One region of the Oceanobacillus sp. FSL W7-1309 genome, then DNA from elsewhere that is predicted to be linked to it. Evidence: a T-box and tRNA genes for the amino acid it is inferred to sense, from the RefSeq annotation. Region 1 holds a T-box; the other holds one or more tRNA genes.
What was found. The T-box of region 1 lies ahead of leuS (leucine--tRNA ligase). A T-box ahead of a tRNA ligase gene usually reads a tRNA of that ligase, here a tRNA-Leu.
Positions count from the first base shown of each region.

Region 1 (3,033 bases):
ATTTTTTCATTATTCACAGGGTTAACTGCATATGCACCAGTAAATACACCTGTTTTATCTTTTGCTAAATCAGTACGCTCCAAATCGGATTTCGTTTGGACTTCGTTCAAGTAAGCATCTACGGCAGCTTTTTGTTCTGCACTTGTTATTTTTTCGATAAACGGATGTTCTGGGGCAAGCACTGCATACGTTGCACCAAATAATGTATCTGGACGTGTTGTAAATACAGTAAATTCTTCTTCATGTCCATCAATTGCAAATGTTACTTCTGCGCCCTCTGAGCGGCCAATCCAGTTACGTTGCATTTCTTTTAAGCTGTCTGGCCAATCTAATTCATCTAAATCTTCCAACAAGCGATCAGCATATGCAGTAATTTTCAGCATCCACTGCTTCATTGGTTTACGTACGACCGGATGTCCACCGCGTTCACTTTTTCCATCAATTACTTCTTCATTCGCCAAAACTGTACCTAATGCCGGACACCAGTTCACCGCAACCTCATCGATATAAGCGAGCCCTTTTTCATAAAGCTTTGTGAAAATCCACTGTGTCCATTTATAATAATTCGGATCTGTTGTATCGATTTCACGATCCCAATCATACGAAAAACCAAGTTCTTGTATTTGGCGTTTAAATGTCGCAATATTTTTTGCTGTAAATTCAGCTGGGCTATTCCCTGTATCAATTGCATATTGTTCTGCCGGAAGCCCAAATGCATCCCATCCCATCGGGTGCATTACTTCATAGCCTTGCATTCGTTTCATACGCGATAGAATATCCGTTGCCGTATAGCCCTCGGGATGTCCTACATGCAGCCCTACTCCTGAGGGATATGGAAACATATCAAGTGCATAGAACTTCTCTTTTTCAGAAAAGGTTTCCGTTTTAAACGTTTTATTTTCAAGCCAGTGTTTTTGCCATTTTTTTTCAATTTGCTGATGGTTAAAGCTCATCTAATTTTCCTTCCTTTCGCTGTACAACGCTTGTATTTTCCATTAGAAAACTTGGCATTCGTTAAAGGGATTCTTACGAAAGCGTTCTTTGCTTTTTTAGAAGCCCTTATACTTTGGAGTGCAAGTATTTAGGCGATGCCTTAGTTGCACTTATGCAGATAAGAAAGTCTAACACTTTCTTATCTGCGAAAAAAAAAGCCACTCATCCCCAGAAAAGGGACGAGAAGCTGTATCTCCCGCGGTACCACCCAAATTAACGCATATATTCGCGTTCACTTGTTATCTTTAACGTGGATAGACGGCAGGAATTACTCCTATTCATTCCTGCAACATTAAAGGTGAGTTCATAAAATCTTTCAACGGCAGTTTCCACCGAGCACTGCCTCTCTATGCCTGAAAAAAATTACTACTAATCCTTATCAAAGTCGTTAGATTATTTAACCGAATTATAATGAATCCGGTAACTATTGTCAAGGTAACCTCATTTTAAAGGTTCGCCTCAGTTTTTACTGCATTTCTTGATTGGCATTTTCGTGATAACATGAAGGAAGAGATAAATCTAATGAAAAGGAATGTGCTGCATATATGCTAAAAGGAATTCTAAATTATGCTCATTATTTATTAGAAGAAACGATACAATCGGGTGAAAAAGTAATTGACGCAACGTGCGGAAATGGAAATGATACCTTATTCTTCAGTAAGCTAGTCGGTGAAAACGGTCATGTTTATGCCTTTGATATACAGGACCAAGCAATTGCAAATACGAGAAAAGTATTAATTAACAATAATTGCTCCAATGTATCTTTAATCCACGATAGTCATGAAAGAATTCTGGATTATTTTCCAAAGGATAAAAATGAAGAAATTGCAGGTGCGATTTTCAACCTCGGTTATTTACCTAGAAGCGATAAAACAGTAATTACAACACCTGATTCAACGGTGACTGCTGTAGATGCTATTTTAAACCGTTTGAAAAAAGATGGACTTGTCGTTCTTGTTGTATACCACGGCCATGAAGGTGGCAAGGAAGAAAAAGAAGGACTATTAAAGTACCTGCTTCAACTAGATCAAAAGCAGTTTAATGTCTTACGCTATGGCTTTATTAATCAAAAAAATGACCCACCTTTTATACTTGCTATTCAAAAAAAAGTTCTTAAATTAAAATAGGTACAATGAATTGCAATGTATTATTCTCTGTTTTTTGGAAATGCCAACACGAACAGAATCATTTTTTAATAAAGGCAATTAATAACTGGAGCAGGATTCTCTTTTGAGATGACGGCTCTTTGTTTCAATACTGCGAGATTCACTTCCAAGCCCTTTTTTAAAAATCCCAATTAACTTTTTCCCTTTAGACTAGAAAAGGCATCTTTCATAAGGCTGAGCGCAAGTATCATAGCAACAAGCGCTCCTGCAAAGAATGCAATCGTATAGGATGCCATGTTTTCCGAATCAACTTGATTATTTATTTCAAAAGATAGGAATCGAACTGCAATTGCTCCATCTTCTCTTGAAGCACTAAGCAATTCCAGTCCTGTTTGTAGTGTAATAATTGCAAAGTATGTAAAAAATATCGCCAGCAACCAGCGAATGACGGTCCCCATCTTCTCTCTCCTTTTCTAGAAGTTACGTATGCCTTTTCATATTGAGTCGTTATTCCGATAATAGATTAATAAATCTGTCCAACGTCCACGCTCGTAAGTAAATTCATTTCTTGTACATTCATAAATAAAACCAGCACTTTCTGCTAATCGAATCGACGGCTCGTTATCCATATTGATATGCAGTTCGATACGATGATAGTTTAATTGTTTAAAAAATAAATGTGTGGCAGCAATAACACTTTCTTTTCCATACCCCTTCTCCCAAAACTGATTATGTATAAAATATCCCATCATAGCCCATTGGTATTTCGCCCGTAATATTGTCGATAACTCGACAGTCCCAACATTGGCTCCATCTTCTTTTCGAAAAACACCCAAAATATACATATCATCTTTTTTTGCACCTTCACGGAACCCTTGGACCCATTTACTAAACCAATCCTTTGTAAAACGAGACATGTCAATATAACCTTCAT
Region 1 covers NZ_JBBOBX010000002.1:1,322,110-1,325,142, forward strand. Annotated here, with positions in the region: gene leuS (leucine--tRNA ligase) at 1-953, opposite strand, end outside; T-box leader at 1,166-1,385, opposite strand; gene NST46_RS19095 (tRNA (mnm(5)s(2)U34)-methyltransferase) at 1,539-2,120, shown strand; gene NST46_RS19100 (hypothetical protein) at 2,291-2,557, opposite strand; gene NST46_RS19105 (GNAT family N-acetyltransferase) at 2,594-3,033, opposite strand, start outside.

Region 2 (3,033 bases), on a different contig from region 1:
TCCTCCAGTTTCCAATGACCCTCCACGGTTAAGCCGTGGGCTTTCACATCAGACTTAAAAGACCGCCTGCGAGCGCTTTACGCCCAATAATTCCGGACAACGCTTGCCACCTACGTATTACCGCGGCTGCTGGCACGTAGTTAGCCGTGGCTTTCTGGTTAGGTACCGTCAAGGTTGGGTCAGTTACTACCCAACTTGTTCTTCCCTAACAACAGAGTTTTACGATCCGAAAACCTTCATCACTCACGCGGCGTTGCTCCGTCAGACTTTCGTCCATTGCGGAAGATTCCCTACTGCTGCCTCCCGTAGGAGTCTGGGCCGTGTCTCAGTCCCAGTGTGGCCGATCACCCTCTCAGGTCGGCTACGCATCGTCGCCTTGGTGAGCCGTTACCTCACCAACTAGCTAATGCGCCGCGGGCCCATCTGTAAGTGACAGCCGAAACCGTCTTTTATCTTCTCACCATGAGATGAAAAGTGTTATCCGGTATTAGCTCACGTTTCCGCGAGTTATCCCGATCTTACAGGCAGGTTGCCCACGTGTTACTCACCCGTCCGCCGCTCATTCCATAAACATTACCCCGAAGGGTTCTGTTTATTTCCTGCGCTCGACTTGCATGTATTAGGCACGCCGCCAGCGTTCGTCCTGAGCCAAGATCAAACTCTCCATAAAAGTTTGTAATACTTAGCTTTTGTAGAAGCTGACTTCTACTTGTTTTAAAAAGAAAAACGAGTTTTCTTTTTCTTGACATACTGGTTGTTTTGTTCAGTTTTCAAAGAGCAAATTTGTTGTCTTTTTTTAAAAGCGACTTTACTAATATATCATATACATCACTATATTGTCAACAATCTTTTAAAAGTTTTTAAAAGACTATTTTGTAGTAAGAATCAAACTTTTAAATTGGTGGAGCCTAGCGGGATCGAACCGCTGACCTCCTGCGTGCAAGGCAGGCGCTCTCCCAGCTGAGCTAAGGCCCCGTATAAATAAAATGGTCGGGAAGACAGGATTCGAACCTGCGACCCCTTGGTCCCAAACCAAGTGCTCTACCAAGCTGAGCTACTTCCCGTTATGGCGCGCCCGAGAGGAGTCGAACCCCTAACCTCTTGATCCGTAGTCAAACGCTCTATCCAATTGAGCTACGGGCGCATATGGTGCCGAGGACCGGAATCGAACCGGTACGGTAGTCACCTACCGCAGGATTTTAAGTCCTGTGCGTCTGCCAGTTCCGCCACCCCGGCAAGGGTTTGGAGCGGAAGACGGGATTCGAACCCGCGACCCCCACCTTGGCAAGGTGGTGTTCTACCACTGAACTACTTCCGCGCTTGGCAATGTTTAAATTAAATGGTGCGGGTGAAGGGACTTGAACCCCCACGTCCGAAGACACTAGATCCTAAGTCTAGCGCGTCTGCCAATTCCGCCACACCCGCAAATGGTGAGCCATGAAGGATTCGAACCTTCGACCCTTTGATTAAAAGTCAAATGCTCTACCGACTGAGCTAATGGCTCAAAAATATATATTACATACTATTGATAATTATTATTCACTTGTGAAAAGTGGTGCCGGCCAGAGGACTTGAACCCCCAACCTACTGATTACAAGTCAGTTGCTCTACCAATTGAGCTAGGCCGGCAAATGGTGGAGGATGCAGGGCTCGAACCTGCGACCCCCTGCTTGTAAGGCAGGTGCTCTCCCAGCTGAGCTAATCCTCCGATTTATATCTGCCTGGCGGCGTCCTACTCTTGCAGGGGCAAAGCCCCAACTACCATCGGCGCTGAAGAGCTTAACTTCTGTGTTCGGCATGGGAACAGGTGTGGCCTCTTCGCTATTGCTACCAGACAATCCTCAAAAACAAGGACAAGTTTTATTATATGCATTTCCGAATAAAAATGCAAGGTTTTTTTGAATTTATACCTTAAAAACTAAATAAGAGTAAACAAAACATCAAATAAAGAATTTAGTTAAGTCCTCGATCGATTAGTATCCGTAAGCTCCACGTGTCACCACGCTTCCACACCGAACCTATCAACCTCATCGTCTCTGAGGGATCTTACTCACTCGAAGTGATGGGAAGTCTCATCTTGAGGGGGGCTTCATGCTTAGATGCTTTCAGCACTTATCCTTTCCACACGTAGCTACCCAGCGATGCTCCTGGCGGAACAACTGGTACACCAGCGGTGTGTCCATCCCGGTCCTCTCGTACTAAGGACAGCTCCTCTCAAACTTCCAACGCCCACGACGGATAGGGACCGAACTGTCTCACGACGTTCTGAACCCAGCTCGCGTACCGCTTTAATGGGCGAACAGCCCAACCCTTGGGACCGACTACAGCCCCAGGATGCGATGAGCCGACATCGAGGTGCCAAACCTCCCCGTCGATGTGAACTCTTGGGGGAGATAAGCCTGTTATCCCCGGGGTAGCTTTTATCCGTTGAGCGATGGCCCTTCCATGCGGAACCACCGGATCACTAAGCCCGACTTTCGTCCCTGCTCGACTTGTAGGTCTCGCAGTCAAGCTCCCTTGTGCCTTTACACTCTACGAATGATTTCCAACCATTCTGAGGGAACCTTTGGGCGCCTCCGTTACCTTTTGGGAGGCGACCGCCCCAGTCAAACTGCCCGCCTGACACTGTCTCCGAACCGGATCACGGTCCTGGGTTAGAATGTCCATACAGCCAGGGTGGTATCCCACGGATGCCTCCACCGAAGCTAGCGCTCCGGTTTCCAAGGCTCCCACCTATCCTGTACAAGCTGCACAGACATTCAATATCAGGCTACAGTAAAGCTCCACGGGGTCTTTCCGTCCTGTCGCGGGTAATGCGCATCTTCACGCATAGTATAATTTCACCGGGTCTCTCGTTGAGACAGTGCCCAAGTCGTTGCACCTTTCGTGCGGGTCGGAACTTACCCGACAAGGAATTTCGCTACCTTAGGACCGTTATAGTTACGGCCGCCGTTTACTGGGGCTTCGGTTCAAAGCTTCGCCTTGCGGCTAACATTTCCCCTTAACCTTCCAGCACCGGGCAGGTGTCAGCCC
Region 2 covers NZ_JBBOBX010000001.1:1,569,606-1,572,638, reverse strand. Annotated here, with positions in the region: rRNA gene NST46_RS07265 (16S ribosomal RNA) at 1-670, opposite strand, end outside; tRNA gene NST46_RS07260 (tRNA-Ala) at 900-975, opposite strand; tRNA gene NST46_RS07255 (tRNA-Pro) at 988-1,064, opposite strand; tRNA gene NST46_RS07250 (tRNA-Arg) at 1,068-1,144, opposite strand; tRNA gene NST46_RS07245 (tRNA-Leu) at 1,148-1,236, opposite strand; tRNA gene NST46_RS07240 (tRNA-Gly) at 1,244-1,318, opposite strand; tRNA gene NST46_RS07235 (tRNA-Leu) at 1,341-1,425, opposite strand; tRNA gene NST46_RS07230 (tRNA-Lys) at 1,429-1,504, opposite strand; tRNA gene NST46_RS07225 (tRNA-Thr) at 1,554-1,629, opposite strand; tRNA gene NST46_RS07220 (tRNA-Val) at 1,633-1,708, opposite strand; rRNA gene rrf (5S ribosomal RNA) at 1,720-1,835, opposite strand; rRNA gene NST46_RS07210 (23S ribosomal RNA) at 1,954-3,033, opposite strand, start outside.
Region 2: it has a tRNA-Leu gene. The T-box ahead of leuS (leucine--tRNA ligase) is inferred to sense a tRNA for this amino acid. The anticodon was not compared.